One region of the Ruegeria jejuensis genome, then DNA from elsewhere that is predicted to be linked to it. Evidence: riboswitches for the same ligand, from Rfam matches in the RefSeq annotation. Region 1 holds a riboswitch; each other region holds the start of a gene.
What was found. Region 1 has a riboswitch for cobalamin ahead of AB1E34_RS01850 (hypothetical protein). Riboswitches for the same ligand answer to the same signal wherever they lie in the genome.

Region 1 (7,322 bases):
ATCTCTGACGCTCTTGGCCGCACCGCCTACGCGCGGATCGAGCCCTATCTGACCGCCGCCTATGGTGGTGAGAATACAGTGTTCGAGTTTACCGAAGACCACGATTCCCGCCGCATTAGGGTCGCTTTTACCTCTGATCAGAGCGGTGGCGTCTTTATTCTGTCGATGGATATCACCGAAGAAACCCAGGCCCGCGTCGCGCTGCAGCAGTCACGGCGGCGCGCGCTGGCCGCGCAGATGACCAGCGGGTTGGCGCATGATTTCTCGAACCTGCTCACCATCATCCTCGGGATGCAGGGCAAGCTGGAAAAGATGAGCCTGCCGCCTGAGGCCGCCGAGCTTGTGGCGGCCACCCAGACCGCCGCTCGCCGGGGTGGGCGGCTGCTGAACAGGCTTGCCGACATGACCGGAACCCGCACGTTACGGCCCGAGGCGGTGGATATGGGAGGCATCCTGCAGGACCTCAAATTGCTGGCAACGCCGTCGCTGCCGCGCGGCGTGGGGCTGTCGGTGCTGGATCACACCAGAGGCCTACACCTGATGCTCGATCCCGGCATGGTGCAGGATGCGCTGCTCAACCTCGTTCTGAACGCCCGCGATGCCTGCGGGGCCACGGGCCAGATCACTGTCAGTGCCCATTGCATCGGGCAAACCTGGCTGGAACTGGCGGTCACGGATACCGGGCCCGGCTTCTCTGAAAAGGCTCTAAATAGGGCATTGAACCCGTTTTTTACCACCAAGGGCGGCGAGGGGTCCGGACTTGGCCTGCCGATGGTTTATGACACAGTCAAACTTGCAGGTGGCGATCTGCAACTGTCGAACACGCCGGCGGGCGCCAGCGTTGTGGTACGCCTGCCTTATCGCCTTGCCCCCGATAAGAAAGGCGGATTGGCCCTGCTGGTCGAGGATAACGAAGACCTGCGCGCAGGGTTCCGTGACATGCTGGTCGAACTGGGCCATTCGGTGATTGAGGCGACCTCGGCGGATGAGGCCTGCGCGCTGGCGGCTGATATCGGCGACATTTCGGTGGTTCTGTCCGATATCCGGCTTGAAGGTGATGCGACGGGGTTGGATCTGATGACGCGGCTACCCACCGATCTGCCCTGCATTCTGATGACCTCGCTGCCTGCCTCCGACCCGCTTTACCGCGACGCGATCGCGCGCGCGCCGGTCTTGCGCAAACCGTTCGGAACCGATCAATTGTCGGCACTGATCCACAAAGAGGCCCGGACGTGACCGACGCATTGGTGACCATCCTCGATGATGAACCCGCGATCCGCCAGATCCTGACTGAGGCGCTGGAAGAGGCGGGGTTTCGCACCCAGTGCTTTGCCCGCGCCCGCGAATTCGAAGCCTCGCTGAAACGGGTGACGCCGGATCTGTGCTTGGTCGATCTGTCGCTGCCCGACACTGATGGATTGGCATTGGTCCATCGGCTGGCACTGGAACAGGGTGCGGCGGTCATCATCATCTCGGGCCGGGCACAGGTGCAGGACCGGGTTACCGGGTTGGAACTGGGCGCGGATGACTACATCACCAAACCCTTCGATCCGGCCGAGGTTGTGGCACGGGTGCGCGCGCGTCTGCGTGGCCCGAAGACGCCCGCGCCCGCAGGCGAGACGGCGCATTTCAACGGCTGGACCGCGCATTTTGACCGTTATCTGCTGGAGGACAGCGATGGCTGCGAAACGCCGTTTTCCCATGCCGAGGGCGAGGTGTTGCGGCTGTTTCTGGAAAGCCCCAAACGGCTGATCAGCCGCGCTCAGATGCAGGAGACGTTGGGCGGTGCGGCGGGTGAGAGCTTTGACCGCGCTATGGATGTGCGCATATCCCGGCTGCGCACCAAGCTGTGTGAAGACCCAAAGAATCCCCGGCTGATCAAGACGATCTATGGCGCGGGATATATCTTTTTAGGCGATGTCGAGTGGCTCTAATAGGGTCAAATCGGGCAACAAAGTCGTTATTGAGGGCTGCGTTCGTGCCGACGCAAAGGTTCGGCTTAAAATGTCGCGCGCGGCTATGGCCGCATGAAGCTTGTGTGGCTGCGAGAGTCGCTTGACAGACTCAGGTAGCAAGGGCTAGCGGTTGTGTGATGGTTCTCACACCACATCTGTGGTTGGGATGAAAAGGGAACGCGGTGCGGCCTCGCATGGGCCAAATCCGCGACTGCCCCCGCAACTGTAAGCGGAGAGCGATGCCGAAAGACCACTGGCCAAACGGCCGGGAAGGACGGCAAAGCGATGACCCGCAAGTCAGGAGACCTGCCATCGGAACTGAAACTCGAACGCGGGCGGGGTGTCCGGTGCGGGTCTGATGACTGCACAAGGTCACGGACGTCCACCTCCCCTTTCCGCTAGCGCGGAGGGCGCGATGTGATCTGGACGAAGAACAACCAAACTTTTGCGGCGACGCAGTGTCTAAGAACGGGAAAGCCCTGTCCGGCACTGGCGCGCATGGTCGACAGGCTGGCCACCGCCATGTCATCGACCCGTTCTGTGACGGCGGCGGATTTCGAGATCGAGGGCAACGCGCAGCTTGTCCATTGCGGGCACGATTGCAGCGCTGTCTACCGGGCCAATCATGCGCGCATTCGGATGTATGCGGGCGTTGCGGAAACCACCGATCTGGACGTCATGGCCCTCTATGCGGATGCGATGATGGACCCGGAGGGGCAAGGTTTTCCCGCTCCGGGCATCACGCCGCCCTGCGCCATGGTCGAAGTACGCCTGCCCCAGATTGAGCAGGCGCACCCGGCGCATGCCGCCGCGTGAACCGCTATGGCACTGTGACTGTGACCTGATCGGGATGTAACGCGGCCCAGTCTTCCATGATCTGAGTCAGTGCGGGATCGCTGCTGGCTTCGATCTGGTTGCGTCCCAGTGGCGCGCCCGCTTCCAGCGCTGCCGTCACGCAGGCGGCGTGGTCCCGGTGCTTGCGCTCCGGGTTATTTTCAGCCCCGTGCAGGATGGTCGAGATTAGCCCGCCGCCATAACCGTTCACATGGGTCAGATCAGGGGACAGCGTCAAAAGATAGTGCATCATCTCCGGTAACCCTTCCCATCCGGCGACCTGCAAGGCGGTGAGCCCTTCACGATCCGGTGCCTCAGGGTTCAGCCCAAGCGCAACAAGGCGTTTCACATGCTCCAGCTTACCGGGCAGATGCAGAATGGTGCGGATCAGGGTGCGGTATTCTTCAGGCAGCTTCGTCGGGTCCAGATGCGCGCCGGGCTGCAACCGCCCCTCTGCCGCCTGCGCGAGCAATTCTTCTTCTGGGGTGAGGCGCTGAACGTTGCCCGCAGCCTCAATCGCACGGGCGAGCGGTACATTCCCATAAACTCGCGCGAACCCATAAGCAGAATAGCCTTTATAGAGCCTATTTGGATCGGCACCACCGGCCATCAGCAGTTCTATCATCGGGCCGTCACACATCCGTCGCGCGGCCTGATGCAGGGCAGGCATGACCCAGGGTTCCTCTCCGCCAACCGGCGCGTCGTTGAACTCTTCGACCTGCCCGCCATGGTCCAGCAGCAGGCGCACCGCCTCATGGTCGTTGAAGTCCAGCGCGCGCAGCAACGCGTTGGTTCCGCGTGGGTCGGCACCGGCGGCCAGCAGTATTTGCAGGCCTTTGTGGTGACCCAGTTCGGTGGCGTGATAGAGCGATTCCCCGTCATTTGGATTGGCCCCGTGATCCAGCAACCACTGGGCAAGGACCATGTTATCGGCATGGCCAATCGCCCCGTATAGAGCCGAAAGCAGATGTGGACTGCCTGGTTCCGAGGGGTAGCCGTCATTCACGTCCGCGCCCGCCGCAAGCAGCGCGTTTGCCACGGCGATCATGTCGCGTTCCAACTCAGGGTGGGATTGGATGTGTCTGGAAAAGGCCAGATGCAGGATCGGTCTGCGGGGGCCTTGCACGGTTTGGTGGACGATGCTCGAATCTCGGTTCAACCAGTCTCTGACCGCATCAATCCGATAGAGCGCGCAAAGCAGGCCGAAGGCGTCATCCGCCAGATCAGGCGTTTGCGTCAGCAATTGCGCCACACGCCAGTCGGCCCCCTGAAACAGCGCCAGTTTGAGCTGTTCAGCACGCGCCTCTCGCTGCATGTCTGCGGTCTCGATGCTGAACTTCATCTTGGGCCAGCTTTCATACCCTGCCTCGCGGGCGATCACGTGCAAGGCCACGCTATGGGGGAGTGTTGGCGTCTGTCCCAGAACAGCATTAGCGCGCTCTATTGCGCGCGCATCCCCTGCTGCAAAGGCTTTTCTGAGCGTCTTTGCCTGACGGCGGCGGTGGTCAAGAGAATGGGTCATGGGTTTTCCTCAAACAGCCCCGGTGGTCCGCTGATCGGGGAGAGAAAAAACCGCATATCGCGTTGGTCGGTGAAGGGGGCTGATACAGCTTTCCGCGGACCCGGTTGCCGCCCAGTCGGCACCGGTATCATATGGCGCGACGCGGAGCAGGACAAGTTCGGGGACGTGCGGCCATAGCCCATTGCATCTGTTCGTCGGTTTCCACGGCACAGGGACGCAGGGCGCGCAGACGGGTCAGAGCGGCCTCGGGCGCCTCGCCGCATTCGATCATCAGTCGCAAGGCCACCATGCCGGACCGACCGCAGCCGCCTCGGCAATGCACCAGAACCCGTCCGCCGCCGCTCAGCGCGTGGCGGGCATCGGCGCTTACATCGGGCCATGCCTGTTGAATGGCAAAGGGCGGCGCGGTGAAATCCCTCACCGGCAGATGCGCCCACCGGCTGGCGCGGCTTTGAATATCGGCACCAAATTGCAATGCGCCGGTCTCGAACATCTCCAATTCGGTGGTCATCGAGATCACGAGGCCCGGTTTCCACTCTGCAATCTGTGCCAGATCGCTTTCATAATCCCCCGACCGACCGGGCAAAGGCGACAACGCCAGCGTCCCACCGCCAACCTGCAGCGCGTGAATAATCATATGCGACATAAGGCGGTCCCCCTCCCGGCCGCGTTTCAAAACCACTATTCCAATGTGCCCTTTGTAAAGGCGGCCCCCAACTTTCCCAAGGGTTTTAAAACCACGCGCGAGGTGGACGCGGGGGGGGCGGCACACTAGGCTCCGGCGTCAGGAACGAATCCGCCAGAGCAGACATGACCGACACGCCCAGCCCCGCCTATCAGGTTCTCGCCCGCAAATACCGCCCGGAAACCTTTGCCGACCTGGTCGGGCAGGATGCGATGGTGCGCACGCTGAAAAACGCGTTCGAGGCGGACCGGATCGCGCAGGCCTTTGTGATGACCGGCATTCGCGGGACCGGCAAGACCACCACTGCCAGGATCATCGCCAAGGGCATGAACTGCATCGGACCAGATGGCAATGGCGCCCCGACCACCGAGCCTTGCGGCCAGTGCGAGCATTGCGTCGCGATCATGGAAGGCCGCCATGTCGATGTGATGGAGATGGACGCTGCCAGCCGCACCGGCGTGAACGACATTCGCGAGATCATCGATTCCGTGCGCTACCGTGCGGCCTCGGCGCGCTACAAGATCTACATCATCGACGAGGTTCACATGCTCTCGACCAGCGCCTTCAACGCGCTGCTCAAGACGCTTGAGGAACCGCCCGAGCATGTGAAGTTCATCTTCGCGACCACCGAGATCCGCAAGGTCCCGGTGACGGTTCTGTCGCGATGCCAGCGGTTTGACCTGCGCCGGATCGAGCCGGAGGAGATGATTGCGCTGATACGCAAGATCGCCACGGCCGAAGGCGCCGAAATTGCCGAGGACGCGCTGGCGCTGATCACGCGGGCAGCGGAAGGGTCGGCGCGGGACGCGACCTCGCTGCTGGATCAGGCGATCTCGCACGGGGCGGGCGAAACCACGGCGGAACAGGTGCGTGCCATGCTTGGCCTAGCCGACCGGGGCCGGGTGCTGGACCTGATGGACATGATCCTGCGTGGCGATGCGGCGGGTGCCTTGACCGAGCTCAGCGCGCAATATGCCGAAGGGGCCGATCCGCTGGCGGTGCTGCGCGATCTGGCCGAAATCACGCATTGGGTATCGGTCGTCAAGATCACGCCCGATGCCGCCGAAGACCCGACCGTGTCGCCCGACGAACGCAGTCGGGGTGCCCAGATGGCCGAAGCCCTACCGATGCGGGTGCTGACCCGGATGTGGCAGATGCTGTTGAAAGCGCTGGAGGAAGTGACCGCCGCCCCCAACGCGATGATGGCTGCTGAAATGGCGATCATCCGGCTGACCCATGTAGCCGATCTACCCACGCCCGAGGAGTTGGTGCGCAAGCTGCAGGACGCCCCCCCGCCACCGACGCCGGGCGGTCCCGGTGGAGGGCGTGCGATGCAACCTGCCAGCGCGCCGGTGGCGCGCGCTGCCCCGGTCTCTGCCGCGCCGGCGAGTGGCGTCGGCAATGCCCCGACGGCGATGTTGGCGCAGGATGTGGAACAGGCGCTGGCACGCTATCCGACATTCGAGCATGTGGTCGAACTGATCCGCGCCCATCGCGACGTGAAACTGCTGGTCGAGGTGGAAACCGGCGTGCGACTGGTCTCCTACCAGCCCGGCCGCATCGAATTTACGCCGACCGATCAGGCTCCCACCGATCTGGCGCAGCGGTTGGGTTCGCGGCTGCAAAGCTGGACCGGCAACCGTTGGGCCGTTTCGGTGATCTCGGATGGCACAGAGCCTACGATTGCCGAAATCCGTGATGCTGCAGACCTGGCCCTGAAGCAGGAGGCCGAAGCGCATCCGATGGTACAGGCGGTGCTGGCGCAGTTCCCCAAGGCCCGGATTACCAACATCGAAACGCCCGAACAACGTGCGGCCAAGGTCGAGACCGAAGCGCTGCCCGAGGTCGAGGATGAATGGGACCCGTTCGAAGACGGGTAAGCGACGCCCTTGTGGTGCGCTCGAGTGGTGCGTATCTAGGCGACAAATACAGTTAACGGAGGCACTCGATGCTCAAAGGACTTGGCGGGCTTGGCGATATGGCCAAGATGATGAAATCGGCGCAGGAATTGCAGACCAAGATGACCCAGATGCAGGAAGACCTGCATGACATCATGGTGGTCGGTGAATCCGGGGCCGGGCTGGTCAAGGCCACCGCCTCGGCCAAGGGTGAGCTGAAGGGACTCGATATCGATCCGTCGATCTTCAATGGCGACGACAAGGAAGTGGTCGAGGACCTGATCCTGGCGGCCATCAAGGACGCGCAATCCAAAGCCTCGGATCGGGCGCAGGCCGAGATGGGCAAGCTGACCGAAGGCATGGGCCTGCCTGCGGATATGAAATTCCCGTTCTGACCCGCTCGTGAGTTCGACCCGCGACATCGACAA
Region 2 (7,322 bases), on a different contig from region 1:
GAAAGAAGAGTTTGGCTACAAGAACGAGATGATGATCCCCAAGCTGGACAAGATCGTTCTGAACATCGGCTGCGGTGCCGAAGCGGTCAAAGACAGCAAGAAAGCCAAGTCGGCGCAAGCAGACCTGACCGCAATTGCGGGTCAGCAGGCCGTGATCACCAAAGCGAAAAAGTCGATCGCCGGCTTCCGCGTTCGTGAGGACATGCCGCTGGGTGCGAAAGTGACCCTGCGCGGTGACCGCATGTACGATTTCCTGGATCGCCTGATCACCATCGCGATGCCCCGCATCCGTGACTTCCGCGGCGTTTCGGGCACCTCTTTCGACGGTCGTGGCAACTATGCCATGGGCATCAAAGAGCACATCGTGTTCCCCGAGATCGATTTCGACAAGGTCGATGAGGCCTGGGGTCTGGACATCGTAATTGGCACCACAGCGAAAACCGACGCTGAAGCAAAGGCATTGTTGAAAGCATTCAACATGCCCTTCAACAGCTGAAGCGCGGGAAGGAAAAGACATGGCTAAGAAAAGCATGATCGAACGCGAGAAGAAGCGCGAGCGCCTGGTGGCCAAATATGCTGCCAAACGCGCCGAGCTCAAAGAGATCGCGAATGACGAAAGCAAGCCGATGGAAGAGCGTTTCAAAGCGCGTCTGAAACTGGCGAAACTGCCGCGCAACAGCTCGGCAACCCGTCTGCACAACCGCTGCCAGCTCACCGGCCGTCCCCACGCTTACTATCGTAAGCTCAAGGTCAGCCGTATTGCGCTGCGCGAGCTGGGCTCTGCTGGTCAGATCCCCGGCATGGTGAAATCGAGCTGGTAAGGGAGAGACAGATATGAACGATCCTATCGGCGATATGCTCACCCGTATCCGCAACGCGCAAATGCGCGGCAAGTCCACCGTTTCCACCCCGGCCTCCAAGCTGCGCGGTTGGGTTTTGGACGTGCTGGCGGATGAGGGCTACATCCGTGGCTATGAAAAGACGACCGGCACCAACGGTCATCCGGCCATCGAAATCAGCCTGAAATACTACGAAGGCACCCCTGTCATTCGCGAACTGAAGCGGGTCTCGAAGCCCGGTCGTCGCGTGTACATGGGCGTCAATGACATCCCGCAGGTCCGTCAGGGTCTGGGCGTGTCGATTGTCAGCACTCCGAAAGGTGTGATGTCGGACCAGAACGCACGCTCCAACAACGTTGGCGGCGAAGTGCTCTGCACCGTCTTCTAAGGAGGTCTGCAATGTCTCGTATTGGTAAGAAACCGGTCGAGCTGCCCAGTGGCGTGTCCGCCGCTGTGTCGGGTCAGACCATCGAAGTGAAGGGCCCCAAGGGCACCCGCAGCTTCACCGCGACCGACGATGTGACCCTCAACGTCGAGGATAATGTCGTCACCATCGTGCCGCGTGGCAAATCCAAGCGCGCACGTCAGCAGTGGGGCATGTCCCGCACCGTGGTTGCCAACCTGGTGACCGGTGTGACCCAGGGTTTCAAGAAAGAGCTTGAGATCCAGGGTGTGGGTTACCGGGCGCAGATGCAGGGCAACACCCTGAAGCTGAACCTGGGCCTGAGCCACGACGTTGACTACGTCGCTCCGGAGGGCGTGACCATCACTGCTCCGAAGCAGACCGAAATCACCGTCGAAGGGATCGACGAACAGCAGGTCGGTCAGGTCGCCGCGGAAATCCGTGCTTGGCGCAAGCCTGAGCCCTACAAGGGTAAAGGCATTCGCTACAAGGGCGAGTTCATCTTCCGCAAGGAAGGCAAGAAGAAGTAAGGACGCAAACAATGGCAAACAGCAAAAGAACCCTGTTTCTGAAGCGCCGCCTGCGCGTTCGGAACAAACTTCGCAAGGTCAACGCGGGTCGCCCGCGTCTGTCCGTGCACCGGTCGAACAAGAACATCTCTGTTCAGTTGATCGACGACGTACGTGGCGTGACCCTGGCCTCGGCCTCGACCCTGGAAAAAGACCTGGGTCTGGTCGGCAAGAACAACGTCGAAGCGGCCACCAAAGTGGGCGCGGCCATCGCCGAGCGTGCCAAGAAGGCAGGCGTCGAAGAGGCCTATTTCGATCGTGGCGGCTTCCTGTTCCACGGCAAGGTGAAGGCTCTGGCCGATGCTGCGCGTGAAGGTGGTCTGAAGATCTAAGACTTGCGGGCGGTTTTCGAATCGCCCCGATGATCCGGGGGCCTCGGCGACAGTCGGGGCTCACTTGGATTGAACAAACGGTGCCGCTAGCACCACTTATGAAAGGGATGCCAAAATGGCAGAACGTGATAATCGCCGGGGCCGTGGTCGTGACCGCGACGAAACTCCGGAATTTGCAGATCGCCTGGTTGCGATCAACCGTGTGTCGAAAACCGTAAAAGGTGGTAAGCGCTTTGGCTTCGCCGCTCTGGTGGTTGTCGGCGATCAGAAAGGCCGTGTCGGCTTTGGCAAGGGTAAAGCAAAAGAAGTGCCCGAGGCCATCCGCAAGGCAACCGAGCAGGCCAAGCGCCAGATGATCCGCGTGCAACTGCGCGAGGGTCGCACCCTGCACCACGATATCGAAGGCCGTCACGGCGCCGGTAAAGTGGTCATGCGGACCGCGCCTGAAGGTACTGGTATCATCGCCGGTGGTCCGATGCGTGCCGTGTTCGAGATGCTGGGCGTCAAGGACGTTGTGTCCAAGTCGGTTGGCTCGCAGAACCCCTATAACATGATCCGCGCCACCATGGACGGCCTGCAGAAAGAGCAGAGCCCCCGTTCGGTTGCGCAGCGTCGTGGCAAGAAGGTTGCCGACATCCTGCCCAAGCGGGACGAAGCACCGGCTGCTGCCTCTGAAGCCGCTGAAGCGTAAGGAGACGGAAACATGGCAAAAACCATCGTCGTCAAGCAGATCGGTTCCCCGATCCGCCGCCCCGCAGACCAGCGCGCAACACTGGTTGGCCTGGGCCTGAACAAGATGCACAAGACCCGCGAACTGGAGGATACTCCTTCGGTCCGTGGTATGGTCAACAAGATCCCGCATCTGGTTGAGATCATCGAAGAACGCGATTGATAGGTGGGGTTAACCCCCGTCTAGCAATACAGGAACGCCCTTGGGGCATAAAACGAACCCCTGCCGAGTTTCTCTCGGCAGGGGTTTGATTTTTTAGGACGATTTTCTGACATATCACTCCCAAATCCGATCCAGCAGGGCCGGGACCGAGCACACGTCAGCTGTCTTTCCACACGAGCAATTCGAGATGTCGAAATGTTTAGCGCGTATTGACACATCTCGTGGCCTCGGGCACTCAGTCCCCAGATGGTTCCCTATGGTGCACCCAAGGGATTAAAAGGGAATACGGTGAGGTCCACCAAGTAGTGCCAAGTCCGTGACTGCCCCCGCAACTGTAAGTGGTGAGCAAAGCCAATCAGCCACTGGTCATATGGCCGGGAAGGATGGCCGAGCAATGACCCGCAAGTCAGGAGACCTGCCATCACATGTTCAACCAACCCGGGGCGGGGCGTCCTGGAAGGAGGCTTTGATGGCACGTTTGCAACGTGTGTACATGACCGGCACCTTCCGTCTGCGCTTGGGCACAAGCGGAGCGGGCAATGCCGGACACAGCTGACCACTTCCTTCTGATCTGCGAGACCTGCAAGGGTGGCCCGTCGGTCGGCTCCATGCGGGACATGTTGGCGAACAGGCTGCCAAAGGGTTTTGCGATCCGCGCTATCGACTGTATGGCTGGCTGCGATCGCCCGGCGACGGTCGGGTTCCAGGCCAACAACAAGGCGCAGTACCTGTTTGGCGACATCCAGACCGCGCAAGACATCGACGCGCTGGCGCAATTTGCCGAGCAATACCGTCAAAGCCCGGATGGCTGGACCAACGCCACCGATCGCCCGCGCCCGCTCTTGACCAAAACCCTGTCGCGGATGCCCCGGATTGCACAGGAGGCGCCGTCATGACAACCGCCTTTCTGATCGCCAAGGATCTGGAATACCACGCGTTGAATGGTGAGGCTCTGCTGCAGGGCGTATCTTTCGAATTGCACGAAGGCGCCATTCTTGCGATTGCGGGTCCAAACGGAGCCGGCAAGACCACCTTGCTGAACATGCTCTGTGGCGCCGAAGGGCTGGCCTTTGGGGATGTGTGGATCAAAGGGCGCAGACTGAAAGAGCTTTCAGCCAAAGACCGTGCCCGGATGATCGCAGTGGTCAGCCAGCAAGAACTACCGGACGGTCGCCTGACGCTGCGGGATTACGTCGCGCTGGGGCAGATTCCGATCCGGGCGGATCGCTCGACCGAAGAACATGCCAGCGAACTAACCCGTATTCTGGACATGACGGGACTCGGCGCGCTGGCCGGGAAGCGTATGGTTCAGCTCTCAGGCGGGGAGCGTCAGCGCGCACACATCGCCCGTGCCCTGGCACAAAACCCGTCGCTGCTGTTTCTGGATGAGCCGACCAACCATCTAGATCCCGACGCCAAGGGGCGGATGCTGTCGCTGGTTGCCGAGTTGGGCATCACCGTGGTGATGATCGTCCATGATCTGGTGATGATCCCGGAATTCGCCACCCATGTCGCGCTGATGAAATCCACCCGACTGACCGGTTTTGGCGCGGTGAGCGATGTACTGACCCCTCAGCATGTGCGCGAAACCTTTGGCGTCGATTACCTGTGTTTTCATCATGAAGGCCGCGTGATCCCGGCGCTGGATATCCGGAAAACAGCTGTTTCAACCCAATCCTAGGAGTATTTCCCGATGAAACATATCTGGTCCGTGGTGCTGGCCGCAGCCATGGCAAGCGGCGCGTCTGCCCACGAGGTCACCGTCGACAATTGCGGTGAACCTCTGGTGTTTGAAACCCAGCCCGAGCGGTTGGTCGTACATGACATGAACATGACCGACATGGCCTTTGCGCTGGGGTTGCAGGACAAGATCGTCGGGCTGACCGGGATCACCGGGTGGTACAAGACCAGCCCGGAATTTAACACGCTGCGCGGCGATATCCCGGAGCTTGCGCCGAAATACCCGACGGTTGAGAATCTGGTTGCCGTTGAACCCGACCTGTTCTTCGCGGGCTGGTATTATGGCATGAAGCCGGGCGGCGATGTGACGCCGGATACGCTGAAGCCATTCGGCATCAAGACCATGATCCTGACGGAAAGCTGTGTCCATCTGGACAAGGACCGCCCAGAGGCCAGCATGGACCTTCTGTTTGATGATGTCCTGAGACTGGGCAAGGTCATGCATGTCGAGGACAAGGCCGAGGCTCTGGTCTCCGGCTGGAAAGAGGACCTGACAGCAATCCAGACACAAACGGCTGATCTGCCAAAGCCCCGTGTATTTCTGCTGGATGGCCCGGCGGACGCACCCTTTACGGCGGGCAAGTTTGCCATCCCGAATGCGATGATCGCCGCAGCAGGGGGAGAGAATGTCACCCACGACATGGACACAAGCTGGGGTCGGAGTTCCTGGGAAGCGGTCGCAGCGGCAAATCCGGAGTTTCTGGTGCTGCTGGATTATCAGACCGGCAATGGTGCGGCAGATACGTTCAAGTTCCTGCAGGAACACCCTGTAATGTCGCAAACCGATGCGGTGAAGAATGAACGTTGGATCGGGTTGCGCTATGAAGAGTTGACACCGGGACCCGCGAATATCGACGCGATCTCGAAAATGGCGCAGGCCATGCATCCGGTCCTCAACTGACATGGGCCGGATGGGCCTGACACTTCTGCTGGGGGCGGTCGTTCTGGCCGCCCTTTTGCTGGTTTCAACCATCTATGGCACCACAACTATCCCTCTGTCCGACACCGTTGGGGCGGTTCTGCTGGGAACCGGGCTGGCCGAGGGCGAGATGTCCGCGATGCATCGGATCGTCTTCGACCTGCGACTGCCCCGCGCCCTGTTTGCTGCGGTCATTGGGGCCGGTCTGGGGATCGTCGGCGTGGTCCTGCAAACCACGACGCGCAATGATTTGGCTGACCCGTTCCTGTTTGGCCTGTCTTCGGGGGCCGCCGCCGGGGCGGTGTTTGTCATCACCGTGACCGGAGATGTTCTGGGGTTTTGGACCTTGCCATTGGCTGCCTTTTGCGGTGGGCTTGTTGCATCGGGCATCGTTCTGGCACTGGTTCACGGGTTGCGGACCAGCGCGCCGGAAAAGCTAATCCTTGCCGGGCTTGCCGTGTCCTTCCTGTTCTCGGCCATCACCAATTACCTGATTTTCGCGGGCGACAGTCGGGCGGCGCATTCAGTCATTTTCTGGATGCTGGGCGGATTGGGTCTGGCCCGGTGGGAAACCTTCCCGCTCGTCTGCGCCGGGCTATTGCTGATCCTCAGCTATTCACTGTACCGAAGCCGCTGGCTGGATGCGTTGCTGACCGGAGACCTGACCGCTTCGACCCTGGGCGTGCCGGTGCAGGGGCTGAGATTCAGCATGTTTTTCGCTGCCGCCCTTGCCACGGCTGTATTTGTCTCGGTCGCTGGTGTCATCGGTTTTGTGGGCCTGATGGTCCCCCATATTGCGCGCGGGATCGCCGGACCGCTGCACAGCCAGCTATTGCCAACGGCTGCGCTGGTGGGCGCGGCATTGCTGACCGGTTCGGATATCCTCAGCAGGCTGCTGTTGGCACCACAGGAATTGCCTGTCGGGATCGTCACCACCTCAATCGGTTCGGTTTTCGTTTTCCTGTTGCTGTTCAGAACGGCGAGAACCCGGAGATAACGGATGCGAGCACTCTGAGAAAGGCCAGGATCGCCGCCTAACTCTCTCGCAACCAATTGTCGTGAAAGACCACGCGGTCCAGATCAGTGAAGCGACACACGCGGTCCAGCTCGGCTTCAAGCCTGCGCATCCGGCCTTTGGTCCAGCGGATGCCGCTTTCCGGCCAGAGGGCGCGCACCTCAAGTGTGCCGCGCTCGCGGGCGGCCTTCATATCGAGCCGCCCGACCAGCCGGTTGCCTTCCAGCAGCGGAAAGACATAGTAGCCGTATTTGCGTTTGGCGGCGGGCACGAAGACTTCGATCCGGTAGTGAAACCCGAACAGCCGCTCGCACCGTTTGCGGTCGCGCAGGGCCGGGTCGAACGGGGACAGGACGCGCATCCGTCCCGACAGTGCATCGGGCGCGCTCACCCCCGTCCCGGGCCGCGCAAAGACACGCCGTAGCGCGCCATCCGCGCATTCGATTTCGACCGTCTCGATGTCTCCGGCCTGCTCTGCCCGGGCGCACCAGGCTTTTGCTTCCGCCGGTGTCGCGATGTCCCAGAACGCGGCCAACTCACCCGAGGTGGCAAAGCCCAGCCGGTCCAGCGCCGCATTGCATAGCCAGTCAACGGTGGCGGATTCGTCGCACTC
Region 3 (7,322 bases), on a different contig from region 1:
GAGGGCGGCTATCGCCTGACCGGCACCAAGATGTGGATTTCCAACGCGCCGATCGCGGATGTCTTTGTGGTCTGGGCCAAGTCCGACGCTCATGACGGCAAAATCCGTGGCTTCGTGCTGGATAAGGGCCTGCCGGGCCTGAGCGCGCCGAAGATCGCCAACAAGATGTCCCTGCGCGCGTCGATCACCGGCGAGATCGTCATGGACGGCGTCGAGGTCGGTGAAGAGGCGCTTTTGCCCAATGTGCAGGGCCTCAAGGGGCCGTTTGGGTGTTTGAACCGCGCCCGCTATGGCATCTCCTGGGGTGTGATGGGTGCGGCCGAGGCGTGCTGGCACGGCGCGCGGCAATACGGGCTGGATCGCAAACAGTTCAACAAGCCCCTGGCACAAACACAGCTGTTCCAGCGCAAACTGGCCGATATGCAGACCGAGATCGCGCTGGGTCTGCAGGCCAGCCTGCGGGTCGGGCGGCTGATGGATGAGGCCAGTGCCGCGCCCGAGATGATCTCGATCATCAAGCGCAACAATTGCGGCAAGGCGCTGGAGATCGCGCGTCACGCCCGCGACATGCATGGTGGCAACGGGATCAGCCTGGAATTCCAGGTGATCCGCCACATGGTGAACCTTGAAACGGTGAACACCTACGAAGGCACCCATGACGTCCACGCGCTGATCCTGGGGCGCGCCCAAACCGGATTGCAGGCCTTTTATTAAGCGTGGGGCCTCTTTAAGCCCGAACGCGAGCTGGAGCGCCGTTTGTGATTTGTCCCTCTACATCAGACGGTTCTGAACTTCCAGCAGGTTCTGTCGTATCACGAATTGGCTATTCGTCTTGCCACCGATGATCCAACCGATGATCGAAGTTCCGGAACCAGATTTCCGCTATCTGCTCTTGATTGGCGACAAATTCTGTCACTGCGTTGCAGCGCGGCAGATCTGGCTGCGGGTTGTGCCAAGCCGAGAGCATAGCCAGAAAGATATCAGCCGGAGACAGCCTCATCCCGCAAAGAAAGGCGCTATCCGCGAGTTCGTTTTCGATAAGATGCAAAGCCCGGTGCGTGCGGGCCCTGGCGGCGGTCCTTATGGCGTTGCGTAGCTGCTCTTGCGGAATAGAGGGGTCAATCGCGTATCTGTCAGGGTAGCTTTTTCGCAGGATACCTTCATAGACATTGGTCGCCAGAAAGCTGGTCCAGCGATAGAAGCGGGAAACATCTTCGACAAACAGGTTTGGCCCGTACCGAAGCGATCTGTGCCTCTCGGCGAGATAAAACAGGATGGCGGCGCATTCGGTCAGAACCGCGCCCTCGGGCGTGGTCAGGACGGGCACTTGCCCCCATGGATTGAGATCGCGGAACTGATCGGGCAATGGCGAGGACGGGTCGGATGCGATCAGATCGAGTTCGAACGGTATGTCGGCCAGTGTCAGAGCAGCCTCAACAACAAAGCCACCCGAGCCAAGGCGGTTGATCAATCGGTAAGGTTTCATTGCGGCTGCGCCGAGATATAGCTCAGAAGACGGTCCTTCGCGCGCTTCGGTAGGTCGTCGGGCAGGGTATCCGGGGTCGCTGGCCCATCTCCGACCTGGATCAGCATGACCATGCCCATCGCGTAATGCGGCGTGCATTTGATGCCGTAGATGCCGGGAACCGTAAAGGTGACCTCGATCTCTTCATTGATCTTGCCTTTGAAGGGCTCGGCGCCACCGGGCACCATACCATCGATGCTGGCAGCGTTGTGGCCCGGTCGTGTGGCGAGGAATTTCACCGTGTCGCCGGGCGCGATCTTCAGATAGCTCGGGGCATAGACCATCGAGCCGGTCTCATCGCGGTTCAGCATCTCAACCTCATGCAGCTCTGCCAGCGCAACGGACGGTAAGATAGAAACAATGAGGGCAACGAGTAAACGCATGTTGGGTCCTTTGGCTATGACATGGCTGTGTGGAAACGGATGACCTGCGATTGATCCGCCGGGTCGGTGAGGAAGTGGGCGCAGACGCCGAACACCTCGCGCAGCATCCCCTCTGACAGAATTTCTTTCGGGGTTCCGCTGGCCTTGAGGCGGCCATTCTCAAGAATGCAAATCCGGTCGCAGAGCATCGCCTGGTTCAGATCATGCAGCGCAATCACGGCGGTTACGGGCAGGCGCGCAACCATGTGCAGGATCGCCAGTTGGTGTCGGATATCCAGATGGTTGGTCGGCTCGTCCAGCAGCAGGATTTGCGGCTGCTGCGCCAGCGCGCGGGCGATATGAACCCGCTGCCGTTCGCCGCCGGACAGCGTGTGCCAGTGTCGGTGCCCAAAGCCCGACAGGTCCACATCGGCCAGCGCCTGCGCAACAATCGCATCATCCTGAGCGCCCCAGCCCCGCAACGCCGACAGCCAGGGGGTGCGGCCCAATTCGACCGCATCGCGTACGGTGATGCGGTCGGCAGTGTCGGCATGTTGCTCAACCAGCGCCAATCTTTGCGCGATCTCGCGCTGGCGCATCCCGGCCATGCTCTGGCCACCCAGATGCACGGAACCTCTGGAGGGCGTGCGGATGCCCGCAAGCATACGCAGCAAAGTGGATTTGCCCGACCCGTTTGGCCCGATCAGCCCCAGCTTTTCGCCTTCGTTCACGGTCAAGGAAATATCGCTGACGATGGGTTTCCCGCGCGTCTCCCAGCCGAGGTTTTGGCACGACAGGATCATGGCGACGTTCTCCCGCCGATCAGGATCAGGGCAAACACGGGCGCGCCGACCAGGGCGGTGACGACCCCGATAGGCAAAACCTGTCCGGGGATGATCATGCGTGAGATGACATCCGCGAAGATAAGGAAGACGGCTCCGGCGAGCGCCGAGGCGGGCACCAACCGGCCATGCCGGTGGCCGACCACAAAGCGCATGGCGTGCGGGATCACAAGGCCGACAAAGCCGATGGCCCCGACAACTGAAACCATGGCGGCGGTTACCAGCGCGGCGATACCGATCAGGGTCAGTTGCACGCGCTTCACAGCGATACCCAGCGAGGCGGCGCTGTCTGCACCAAAGGTGAACGCATCCAGAGCGCGGGTGTTCCACAGGCAGGCCACGATGCCAAACATTGCAGCGGGCAGCGCGCTGGCAACGTCAGGCCAGCGCACACCGGACATATTGCCCAGCAACCAGAACATGATGGCGCGGGCCTGTTCCGCATTGGCGGATTTGGTGATCAGAAAGGCGGTCAATGCGTTGAACATTTGCGACCCGGCGATCCCGGCCAAAACGATGACCCCCGCCGCGCGCAGGCCGACACCGCCGCCCGCAGCATGGGCGAGCAGCGCGACAAAAGCGAAGGCCAGCAGGGAACCCATGAACGCGCCTGCAGACAGCGAGATCAGCCCGCCGCCCAGCCCCAGCACGGTGACGGCGACGGCTCCGGTTGAGGCCCCCGCCGAGATGCCCAGAAGATAGGGATCGGCCAGCGCATTGCGCAGCAGCGCCTGCAAGATCACGCCGGACAGGGCCAGCCCCGCGCCGCAGCAGGCGGCCACAACCGCGCGCGACATGCGGTAATTCCAGATGATGCCCTCGTCGATCTTGTCGACGGGATAGCCCGCATCAAACAGTTTGTTGGCCAGCACCTTCAGTACCACGCCGGGTGGAATACTGGTTTCCCCCAAAGCGGCCCCGAACAACAGCGCGGCCAGAAGCACCGGGGGCACGACCAGCCCCCAGTGCCACAGCGACCGGCGCGCAAGTGGCCGATCAATTGCCGTCATTGGGTCAGACCAAAAGCAGGCAGTTCATCCGCGATCTGCTCCAATGCATAGATGGCGCGGACGGTCGGGCTCATGGCATGGGCGTCGATGGTGATGATCCGGCCTTCCTTGACGGCGGTCATTTCCTTGGCGACCGGGTCGCTCATAAGGAATGCGCGCTTTTTCTCGACGTCGTCCGCCGGGAAACGGCGGCGGTCCATTTCGGCAATCACAATGAAGGTCGGATCAGCCTTGGCGATGGTTTCCCAGCCCACAAGCGGCCATTCCTCGCCCGAGGTAACCACATTATCGACACCCAGCTTGTCCATCATGTAAGCAGGAACGCCCTGCTGACCGGCGACATAAGGGTCTGACTCCATATCCGCCGACGAGAACCAGAACAGCGCCGAGGACCCCTCTGGCAGGTTCAGGCCTGCGGCCTTGGCGATGGCCTGTTCCTCGCGGGTTTTCAGATCGTCTACCAGCGCGGCACCCGCATCCTGAGCATCATAGATTTCGGCAAGCTGTTCGATGCTGGTGTACAATTGCTGGGTCGAGAACAGTTCCGACCGTGTGCCATCGACCCCAACCGAGTTATCCTTGGCCGCGCAATCGGTGGGCATCACATAGGTGGGCACGTTCACATCGTGAAACATCTCGCGCGTGGCGACGATCCCTTCGGCTCCCACATGCCATTCATACATGACTGTGACCAGTTGGGGTTTCTTGCCAACGACGCTTTCAAAGCTGGGATCATTATCGGCCAGACGTTCGATCTTGTCGTTGATCTCTTTGAACTCGGGCAGGACCGGGTTGAACCAGACCGAGGTGCCCGAGAGTTTGTCCTGCTGGCCCAGCAGATACAGGATTTCGGTCGTGGACTGCCCGATGGTCACGGTGCTGTCGGGTGCCTTGTCGAAGGTCAGCGTGTGGCCGCAATTCTCAATGGTCAGCGGATAGCTGGTCTTATCCGCAAAGGCCGGTGCGCTCAGCACAGCGGCCAGCGCGGTCAGGGTGATGAATTTGGATGTCATTGTCTTGGCTCCGGTAAATCCGATGCCGGGGTTTGAAAACAGAAAGAAAAAGGCCAGCAACCGGGCAGGCAAGTGCACTAATCCATGCACGGCACAAAGGTGTCAGTCGCATCACGATCCTTTCCCGAGCAACCCCGCCCGGTGGTTCAGGTTTACGTCGGCAGGTCTCCTGACTGACGGATCTTAGCTGGCCCTGACCTTCCCAGACCGTTTGGCCCAGTGGTATGTTCAGAGCTGGCTCACCGCCTACAGTTGCGGGGGCAGTTTCGGTTCATATGGGTCTGACCCATATGGCGAATTCCCTGTTAGGTCCGAATGGACACCGACAAACCGCGCATGACATCTCAGGGCTGTATCGTCAAGATTCGAAATCATCCAAAGATGGTCAGTCGTCAATTCTGCTAGCGCAACGCTGCCCCTTTTGGCACGCCGCAACGAAGCTTTTGGGCCCTTGTTGAGCGACAAGTATCGGCGGATCGTCAGCTATGCAACTTGGCAAGGCCTAAACCGCTTCTTGTCGGCTTAGGTCTTACGGCCCGGGCAGCGCCAATAAGCACAAGATACATCAAACCCAAGATCGCATCAGAGGGTCAATTACCAGCGATTCTGCCACTTGAGCTTGCTGATACGTTATACTATCACAGGTAAATCTGAACCAGATTCTGTGTGAAATCGTGGCGCTTTCCCCTTGCCTGTCCATTGACCGATTAACGGTTTCTCTGAATGGGCAATCGATCCTGAACGGTATCGATCTTGTGCTTGAACCGGGTCAGCGGGTTGCCCTGCTGGGCCAATCCGGATCCGGCAAGTCCATGACGGCACGGGCCGCTCTGGGCCTGCTTCCGCCGCAGGCCGAGATCACCGGGCGGATCGACGTTGGCGGTGTTGATGTCACCCGCACGCCGGCCCTCTCGCGGCCCGCATCAGCACGGCCGGCGATGGTGATGCAGGATACGCAGGCGGCGCTCAACCCGTTGACAACCATCGGTTATCAGCTTGAACAACCGCTGCGAAAATCAGGTTTGGGTGCCGCGGACGCGCGCCGAGCAAGCATCGACCTTCTGGCGCGGGTCGGCATGCCCGAGCCTGAGCAGATCGCGCGGCGGTGTTCTCCCGAATTGTCGGGCGGTCAGCGACAGCGGGTTTGTATTGCGATGGCCGTCGCCTGCAAGGCTCAGACAATCATCGGGGACGAACCCACCTCGGCGCTGGATGTGGTGACGCAGGCTCAGATCCTGAGGCTTTTGCGCGACGTCACCCAAGCCCCCGGCGGGCCGGGCCTGTTGCTGATTACCCATGACCTTCACGCAGCCGCGCATCTATGTGACCGCGCCCTTGTCATCGAGGCAGGGCGCATCGTCGAGGACGCACCGATGCAACGGCTCGTGACCGATCCTCAGCACGCGCATACGCGTGAGTTGATCGCCTCAGCCAGAAACTGCGGCATCGCCTGCGAGAGGTTGTACGGATGACCTTCCTGTCGATAGGTAACCTGTCGCTTGCGTATCCGGCGCCGCGCGGGTTTTGGCGTAAGACACCGCCGGCGCCCGCGCTGCACGAAGTCTCCTTCGATCTCGACGCAGGCGACCGAGTCGGTCTGGTTGGCGTGTCCGGCTCTGGAAAGTCCAGCCTGCTGCGATGCCTTCTTGCGCTTGAAGCCCCGCAGGCCGGGCAGATCTTTTGTGACGGGCGCGCCGTCCTGCCAGGTTCAGTCGCGTCGCTGCGCTGGTATCGGCGCATGGTGCAGTATATTCCGCAGGATCCGGCGGGATCGCTGGAGCCGCGCATGACGGTCTTACAACTCGTGACCGAACCGTTGCTGCGCCTGCATATCGACCGGAACCCCGAACAACTCGCAAAACAGGCGCTCGCCAGCATTGGCCTGGATCACCGTTTCCTTTCGCGCCGACCGGGCGAGTTGTCTGGCGGGCAGGCGCAACGCGTAGCGATTGCCCGTGCCATTGCGATGCGCCCTGTATTCCTGCTGGCGGACGAGCCGGTCAGTGGGCTGGATATGACCATCCGCGCCCAGGTGGCGCGCGTGCTGAAAGACCTTTCCACAGATCAAGGCACAGGCTTCCTTATGGTGTCACATGACATCTCCATTTTGGCTGAACTGTGCCAGCGGATACTGGTCATGCAAGAGGGCCGCATAGTCGAAGATCGACCCACCCGCGACCTGCTGCGCGACCCGCACCACCCGCATACGCAAGAATTGTTAAACGCCGCACCGCCGATGATCGCCGCGGCATAAGAAAGGACCCCCAATGAAATCTACCCTTCTAAGCGCCGCGCTCGTCGGCCTGAGCCTCGCAGGCGCTGCGCATGCCGAAGACCCGCGCATCGGTGTCGCAATGCTGCAACCGCCGCGCTCGGGGTTGAGCCCGTTATCCGACGACGCCTTCAAGTTGTCCCGCTGGTCCACTGCGGAAACACTGATCCGCCTGAACGCCGACGGTGAACCGCAGCCCTTGCTGGCAACCGAATGGAGCCGAATTGACGATCATACGTGGCGGTTTGTGATCAGGTCCGGCGTCAAGTTTCACGATGGCACCGATCTGACCCCGGAG
Region 4 (7,322 bases), on a different contig from region 1:
CCGCCGCTACCGACCGCAAAGCGCCGAAAGCCCGTGGTCCAGCTGGAGCCACGGGGATGACTGAGGCGATGACAAACCCTCCCGGCCTGCTGATCTCGGCGCCCTCATCGGGGACCGGCAAGACCACGGTGATGCTGGGACTGCTCAGGGCGCTGGCCGAAGACGGTCTGGCAGTGCAGCCGTTCAAGAGCGGGCCGGATTATATCGACCCGGCCTTTCATCTGGCGGCGGCGAAACGCGCGTCTTTAAACCTCGATACATGGGCAATGGACGAGACGCTGCTGGGCGGCATCGCGGCGCAGGTGGCGGGGGCCGACATAGTGGTGGCCGAAGGCTCCATGGGGTTGTTCGACGGGGTGGCAAAGCCCGGAGAGACCGGCCACGGCACCAGCGCCGAGACCGCGTTGCGTATGGGCTGGCCGGTTGTGCTGGTGCTGGATGTGGGCGGTCAGGCGCAATCGGCGGCGGCCACGGCGCTGGGATTTCGGATGTATAACCCGGACCTGCCCTTTGCCGGTGTGATCCTGAACCGCTGCGCCAGCCCGCGCCACGAACGTCTGACGCGGCTGGGCATGGAGCGCGCGGGCCTGCCGGTTCTGGGCGTGCTGCCGCGCCGGGGCGACCTGACGCTGCCCGAACGGCATCTGGGTCTGATCCAGGCAGTGGAGCATCCCGACCTGGAAAGCGCCATCGCGGGCTATGCGGCGTTTTTGCGCGAACATGTCGATCTGGAGGCGATCAAGGGGGCCGCGTCTTCCTCAAGCCCCAAGGGGCCATCGTCAGCCGCGCTGCCGCGTCCTCCGGCGCAACGGATCGCCTTGGCCCGCGATGCTGCGTTTTCCTTCACCTACCCGCATCTGCTGGAAGGATGGCGTGCGGCAGGGGCGGAGATTCTGCCATTCTCGCCGTTGGGTGACGAGGCCCCGGCAACAGATGCCGATCTGGTCTGGTTGCCCGGCGGCTACCCGGAACTGCATGCGGGCAGGCTTGCGGGGGCGCAGATCTATCTGACCGGCCTGCGCAGACATGCCGAAACCAAACCGGTACACGGCGAGTGCGGGGGCTACATGGCATTGGGTGAGGCGCTGATCGACAAGGAGGGCAACCGACACGAGATGGCGGGGTTGCTCGGGCTGGTGACCTCTTATGAGAAGCGCAAGTTCAATCTTGGCTACCGCAAGGCCACTCTGACCGCGCCAATGCCCGGTTTTGAAGCCGGAGCCGTCTTACGCGGGCATGAGTTCCACTATTCCTCGATTGTCGAACAGCCCGATGCGCCGCTGGCCCGCGTGGTCGATGCCGAAGGTGTGGAAGGCCCGCAAACCGGGTCGCTGCGCGGCAATGTGACGGGCACATTCTTTCACCTGATCGCCGAGGCGCGCTCATGAGCGGGTTTGTGTCTTTTGTCGGTTCCGGCCCCGGTGACCCCGAGCTGCTGACCCTCAAGGCGGTGGACCGGCTGCAACAGGCCGACGCGGTTCTGTTCGACGACCTAAGCAGCGGCCCGATCCTGAGCCATGCGCGCGAGGAGGCCGATCTGGTGGGGGTGGGCAAGCGGGCCGGTCGCCCCTCGCCCAAACAGGACCATGTGAGCCGCCTGCTGGTGGAGTATGCGCAGACCGGCGCCCGCGTCGTGCGACTGAAATCCGGCGATGGCGGCATGTTCGGACGCTTGGAGGAAGAGCTGGTGGCCCTGCGCGAGGCCGGGATCGGATACGAAATCATCCCCGGCATTCCATCCGCCTGCGCGGCAGCGGCAGCGGCGGGCATCCCGTTGACCCGGCGTTTGACCGCCCGGCGGGTCCAATTCGTCACCGGCCATGATGTGAGCGGCAAGCTGCCCGAAGATCTGAATCTATCCGCACTGGCCGACCCGATGGCCACCACGGTGATTTTCATGGGCAAGCGTACCTTTCCGCTACTGGTCGAAGCGCTGCACGCGAACGGCCTGCCACTGGACACGCCTGCATTGCTGGCTGAATCCGTCTCGACCCCGGATCAGGCGCTGCATCGGACGACGATGGGGGCGTTATCGGAAAAACTCGCCGCTGAAATCGGCACCGCGCCAGCGTTAATCCTTTATGGGCCGCTCGCCGACGAATGAATGCCGCTTTTGGGGTTGACGCAATTGGGGCTGGCAAGACAAGAGTGCGGTTACGGTGCTCGGGCCGCAAGGCCCGGGGAAAAGGGAATGGGGTGCAAATCCCCGACTGCCCCCGCAACTGTAATCGGGAAGCAAGCGTGGCAATCGCCACTGGCATATCGCCGGGAAGGCCCTCGCTTGTGACGATCCGTGAGTCAGGAAACCTGCCGTGATTGGAAACAGCCGGACAACCGGCACGCGTATCCGCCGGGGATGGCGGGAAGGAGACAGTAAATGCATATCGAACCGGGCGTCGTGCATGGCGCAAAAATGATTTTCGCCTACGGTACAGCAGCCGCTGCCGCTGGGTATTCTCTGAAACTGATCGCAGACGATCTGAAAGAACGCGCCGCGACCTCGTTCATTGCGCGCTCCATCGCCGCCACGCTGAGCGTCTTTATCTTCTTCGAGGTGCTGCCGCATTTCCCGGTCGGTATCTCTGAGGTCCACTTCATTCTGGGCACCACATTGCTGCTGATTCTGGGCGTCGCGCCCGCTGCGGTTGGTCTGGCCGCTGGCCTGGCCATTCAGGGCCTGCTCTTCGCGCCTAGCGACGTGCCGATGTATTTCGTGAACATTACCACATTGCTGGTGCCGCTCTTTGGTATCCATGCGCTGGCCAAGCGCGCGCTGCCGAAGAACGTCGCCTATGTCGATCTGGGCTACACGGATGTTCTGAAGCTCTCGGCAGCCTATCAGGGCGGCGTGATCGCCTGGGTCGCCTTCTGGGCCTTCTACGGTCAGGGATTCGGCGCCGAGAACATGGCCGCCGTTGGCAGCTTTGGTCTGGCCTATATGCTGGTCGTGCTGATCGAGCCGGTCTTTGACCTTGCGGTTCTGGCCGGTGCCAAGTCGCTGAAGGGTATGAAGGGTTCCGGCCTGGTGACCCCGCGCCTCTATCACGCGGCCTGATCCAATCTAATCTGCAAAGGATGGCTCCGGCTCGACACAGGCCGGAGCCATTGTCTGTTATGCAAGAGCTTTTCCTGATCGGCATCGGCACTGGCAACCCGGATCACGTGACCCGCGAGGGCGCGCGCGCGATCTGTGACGCGGATCTGATCCTGATCCCGCGCAAAGGAAGCGGCAAAGAGGATCTGGCTGGGCTGCGCGAGCAGATCATCAATGATCTAAGCGCCACACCGCCGCCGCTGGCCCATTTCGACATCCCCAAACGTCGGGCGGATGACGGTTATCTGCAAGGGGTCGAGGAATGGCATGACGCCATCGCGCGGCGCTGGCAGGAGGCCATCGCGCGCCACAAGGACGCAAAGCGCGTCGCTCTGCTGATCTGGGGGGATCCCTCGCTCTATGACAGTTCGCTGCGCATCGCGGATCGGCTGGACCCGAAACCGGCAATCCGGGTCATTCCCGGCATCACCGCCATTCAGGCGCTGACCGCCGCCCACGCAATCCCGATCAACGAGTTGGGCGCGCCCTATATCGTCACAACCGGACGCCGCATCCGCGACGAGGGTTGGCCCGATCCGGTCACCTCTGTCGCCGTCATGCTGGACGGTGAATGCTCGTTTCAATCACTCGATCCCGACCGCTATGACATCTGGTGGGGCGCGTTTGTCGGGATGCAGGAACAGATTCTGATCCATGGCCCGCTGCATGAGGTGTCCCGGCAGATCATCGACACCCGCGCCGCAGCCCGCGCCGAGCATAGCTGGATCATGGATATCTATCTGCTGCGCAAGCGCACGGGCTGAGCCGGAGGTCCGATCCACGGAATTGTGATTCCGCCCGCCCCCGTAACATGGCATCAAGGCGAGACAGATCGGGAGAATGCCATGCTCAGAATCGCTTGTCTTGTTGTCGCGCTGGGGGCAGCCACCATAGCTCATGCAAAAGATATGGCTGCGCGCGAGGGATGGGCGGTGCTGCCGACCGGCAAATCCTACGACCAGCTTGTCGATGATGTAAAAGCTGCGGTGAAAGAGAACGGGCTGATCGTCGTGACCCAGGCCGGGCCAACCAAGGCGGCAGCGTCGCGCGGCATCACCATACCCGGAAATCGCGTCATTGGGGTCTTCAATAACGATTTTGCGGTGCGCGTCCTGAACACCTCGACCGCGGCGATGATCGAAGCGCCGATCCGGCTCTATGTGACCGAAAATGCGGACGGGACGGCCACGCTGTCCTACAAAACACCGTCCTTTGTCTTTGCTCCCTATGCAGAGGGTGGCAGCGAATTGCAGGCCATCGGACAAGAGCTGGATGGCCGCTTTGACACCATCGCCAAGTCTGCTGCGACGTCACAGTGACGTGATTCCACTTGCCTCCGGGCGCGCAACGCGCAATCTCCGCTCAAAGTTTGTTCGGAGACCCCTCGATGCAGAACCAGACCATTCGCGCCGCTGACCTTCTGGCCCGCAGGCTTTACGAGGCGGGATGCCGCCACGCGTTTGGGATGCCGGGGGGCGAAGTGCTGACGCTGGTCGATGCGCTGGAAAAGGCCGGGATCACCTTCCATCTGGCCAAGCACGAGAATGCGGCGGGCTTCATGGGCGAGGCGGTACATCACCGAGACGGCGCGCCTGCCATCCTGCTTGCCACACTGGGGCCAGGCGCGATGAATGGGATCAACGTGGTCGCCAACGCGCAGCAGGACCGGGTGCCGATGATCGTGCTGACCGGCTGCGTCGATGCCGATGAGGCGCTGACCTACACTCATCAGGTGATGGACCACCAGGAGGTGTTCCGCCCGATCACCAAGGGCACGTTCCGGATGACCGCCAAAGGCGCCGATACCGTGGCCGACAAGGCGGTGTCGCTGGCAATGCAACAGCGCTGCGGCCCGGTCCATATCGACGTGCCGATCTCGGTCGCTGATGCGCAGGTCACCCCCTCGCGCCTGCGCCGCCTTGCGCCCGCAGCCCCGGTTGCTCCCTGCGGCACCGAGGTGGAACAGGCGCGCAAATGGCTGACGAGCAGCGAGCGGCCCATCGCGATCATCGGGCTGGATGTGCTTTATGACGGGTCTGCCTGCGTGACCCGTGCCTTTCTGGAACATTTCGGCATTCCCTTCGTGACCAGCTACAAGGCCAAGGGCGTGATCCCCGAAGACCATCCGCTTTGCCTGGGCGGCGCGGGCCTGTCGCCGCTGGCCGACAGCCATCTTGTGCCCTTGGTGCAAGGTGCGGATCTGGTGCTTTGCATCGGCTATGACCCGATCGAGATGCGCCCCGGCTGGCGCGAGATCTGGGACCCGGCCACGCAGAATGTCATTGATATCGCGGCGGTGCCCAACGATCACTATATGCATCAGGCCGGGGTGAACCTCGTAGCCGACACCGCCGCCACGCTGGAGGTCCTTGCCAAGGGCATCCCGGCACGCCCGACATGGCCCGGGAATGAACCCGATGCGGCCCGACACGCGCTGGCTGCGGCCTTCCCCGCCGATGACGAATGGGGACCGGCAGCTGTGATTGCCGAGACCTGCGCCACCTTGCCGGACACGACGCTGGCCACCGCCGATAGCGGGGCGCATCGCATCCTGCTCAGCCAGATGTGGGGCTGCTGCGAACCGCGCGGGCTGATCCAGTCCTCGGCGCTGTGCACGATGGGTTGCGCGGTGCCCATGGCGATCGGGTTGAAACTCGCCGAACCGGACCGACACGTGATCAGCTTTTCCGGCGATGCTGGCTTTCTGATGGTGGCCGGAGAGCTTTCGACCGCCGCAGAACTCGGCGGCAACCCGATTTTTCTGGTCTTCGTGGATGCCAGCCTCGCTTTGATCGAGTTGAAACAGCGGGGGCGGCAGATGACAAACCGGGGCGTGGATTTCGGACACCATGATTTCGCAGCCATCGGGCGCGCCTTTGGCGGCAACGGCCATACCGTGCGCAACCGCGCGGAACTGCGCGCCGCGCTTGAGGCGGCGCAAAACGCCGACCGCTTCACCGTGATCGCAGCCGAGATTGAGCGCGAGGGTTATGATGGCCGTATCTGAAGGCGCATTGAGCGGGGTCAAGGTTCTGGACCTCAGCCGCATTCTGGCCGGGCCAACCTGCACGCAGCTGCTGGGTGATCTGGGGGCCAGCGTGCTCAAGATCGAAAACCCCGCAACGGGCGGAGATGATACGCGGCAATGGGGCCCGCCCTATGCCAAGGATGCCGATGGCAATCCCAGCGATCTCAGCGCTTATTTCATGGCCGCCAACCGCAACAAGAAATCTGTGGCCGTTGATATCACCACCTCCGAAGGGCAGACCACCATCAGGCGGCTGGCGGCTGAGGCCGATATCCTGATCGAGAATTTCAAACCCGGCGGGCTGGCAAAATACGGACTGGATTATGCCACGCTCTCGCCTGAACTGCCGGGGCTTGTCTATTGTTCCATATCGGGTTTCGGACAGACCGGCCCCAACGCCTCGAAGCCGGGTTATGACCTGATGGCACAGGGCTATGGCGGCATCATGTCGCTGACCGGCGATCCCGAGGGCCGCCCGATGAAAGTGGGCGTCGGCATCGCGGATGTGATGTGCGGTATGTACGCCACCGTGGGTATTCTGGCCGCCCTGCGCCACAAGGAGCGCACCGGCGAGGGCCAGCAGATCGACATCGCGCTGGTGGATTCGCAGATCGCCTGGCTGATCAACGAAGGCGTGAACTATCTGACCACGGGTGAAGCGCCCCAAAGGCGCGGCAACGGGCACCCCAATATCGTGCCCTACGAGGTGTATGAAACCGCTGACGGCCACGTGATTCTGGCGGTCGGCAACGATTCCCAGTTCCGACGCTTCTGCGCCTTCATCGACCATCCCGAGCTGCCCGAAGATCCGCGATTCGCTACCAACCCCCAACGTCTGGAGCATCGCGACTCACTGAACGCCGTTCTCCGGCCTGCGCTGCGCCAGCACAGCAGCGCCGAGGTGATCGCGGGGCTGGAGGCGGTCAAGGTTCCGGTCGGTCCGGTGCAGACGCTTGATCAGGTCTTTGCCACCGATCAGGTGGCGGCCCGCGACATGCGTCTGACATTGCCAGCCGGGCCTGGCCCCGTTGATCTGATTGGCAATCCGCTGAAACTGTCCCGCACCCCGGTCACTTATCGCCGCGCGCCGCCGGTCTTCGATGCCGATACCAATCAAGTGTTACGCAGCGACACACCCTTCGACGATTGAAACACATTGCCTGTTTTGGCGGCGTTCGGCTGAAACATGCCGCCTTATCG

Region 2: linked by a shared signal. The riboswitch ahead of AB1E34_RS16350 (DUF1636 family protein) and the one ahead of AB1E34_RS01850 (hypothetical protein) in region 1 are both predicted to bind cobalamin.
Region 3: linked by a shared signal. The riboswitch ahead of AB1E34_RS19295 (ABC transporter substrate-binding protein) and the one ahead of AB1E34_RS01850 (hypothetical protein) in region 1 are both predicted to bind cobalamin.
Region 4: linked by a shared signal. The riboswitch ahead of AB1E34_RS15675 (energy-coupling factor ABC transporter permease) and the one ahead of AB1E34_RS01850 (hypothetical protein) in region 1 are both predicted to bind cobalamin.

The regions. Positions count from the first base shown of each region.
Region 1 covers NZ_JBGRUO010000001.1:308,845-316,166, reverse strand. The annotation lists gene AB1E34_RS01860 (PAS-domain containing protein) at 1-1,236, shown strand, start outside; gene AB1E34_RS01855 (response regulator transcription factor) at 1,233-1,934, shown strand; cobalamin riboswitch at 2,078-2,283, shown strand; gene AB1E34_RS01850 (hypothetical protein) at 2,454-2,771, shown strand; gene AB1E34_RS01845 (ankyrin repeat domain-containing protein) at 2,776-4,311, opposite strand; gene AB1E34_RS01840 (protein-tyrosine phosphatase family protein) at 4,439-4,957, opposite strand; gene AB1E34_RS01835 (DNA polymerase III subunit gamma/tau) at 5,122-6,876, shown strand; gene AB1E34_RS01830 (YbaB/EbfC family nucleoid-associated protein) at 6,945-7,289, shown strand; gene recR (recombination mediator RecR) at 7,297-7,322, shown strand, end outside.
Region 2 covers NZ_JBGRUO010000014.1:85,032-92,353, reverse strand. The annotation lists gene rplE (50S ribosomal protein L5) at 1-496, shown strand, start outside; gene rpsN (30S ribosomal protein S14) at 516-821, shown strand; gene rpsH (30S ribosomal protein S8) at 835-1,227, shown strand; gene rplF (50S ribosomal protein L6) at 1,239-1,772, shown strand; gene rplR (50S ribosomal protein L18) at 1,784-2,143, shown strand; gene rpsE (30S ribosomal protein S5) at 2,259-2,834, shown strand; gene rpmD (50S ribosomal protein L30) at 2,847-3,035, shown strand; cobalamin riboswitch at 3,266-3,472, shown strand; gene AB1E34_RS16350 (DUF1636 family protein) at 3,575-3,931, shown strand; gene AB1E34_RS16345 (ABC transporter ATP-binding protein) at 3,928-4,716, shown strand; gene AB1E34_RS16340 (ABC transporter substrate-binding protein) at 4,729-5,676, shown strand; gene AB1E34_RS16335 (FecCD family ABC transporter permease) at 5,687-6,691, shown strand; gene AB1E34_RS16330 (winged helix-turn-helix domain-containing protein) at 6,729-7,322, opposite strand, start outside.
Region 3 covers NZ_JBGRUO010000019.1:57,896-65,217, forward strand. The annotation lists gene AB1E34_RS19270 (acyl-CoA dehydrogenase) at 1-714, shown strand, start outside; gene AB1E34_RS19275 (glutathione S-transferase family protein) at 824-1,486, opposite strand; gene AB1E34_RS19280 (pseudoazurin) at 1,483-1,908, opposite strand; gene AB1E34_RS19285 (ABC transporter ATP-binding protein) at 1,923-2,690, opposite strand; gene AB1E34_RS19290 (FecCD family ABC transporter permease) at 2,687-3,739, opposite strand; gene AB1E34_RS19295 (ABC transporter substrate-binding protein) at 3,736-4,752, opposite strand; cobalamin riboswitch at 4,895-5,094, opposite strand; gene AB1E34_RS19300 (ATP-binding cassette domain-containing protein) at 5,427-6,224, shown strand; gene AB1E34_RS19305 (ABC transporter ATP-binding protein) at 6,221-7,006, shown strand; gene AB1E34_RS19310 (ABC transporter substrate-binding protein) at 7,020-7,322, shown strand, end outside.
Region 4 covers NZ_JBGRUO010000013.1:89,822-97,143, reverse strand. The annotation lists gene cobM (precorrin-4 C(11)-methyltransferase) at 1-64, shown strand, start outside; gene AB1E34_RS15685 (cobyrinic acid a,c-diamide synthase CobB) at 57-1,388, shown strand; gene cobA (uroporphyrinogen-III C-methyltransferase) at 1,385-2,104, shown strand; cobalamin riboswitch at 2,141-2,329, shown strand; gene AB1E34_RS15675 (energy-coupling factor ABC transporter permease) at 2,378-3,055, shown strand; gene cobF (precorrin-6A synthase (deacetylating)) at 3,115-3,858, shown strand; gene AB1E34_RS15665 (DUF302 domain-containing protein) at 3,940-4,413, shown strand; gene AB1E34_RS15660 (thiamine pyrophosphate-binding protein) at 4,482-6,101, shown strand; gene AB1E34_RS15655 (CaiB/BaiF CoA transferase family protein) at 6,088-7,272, shown strand.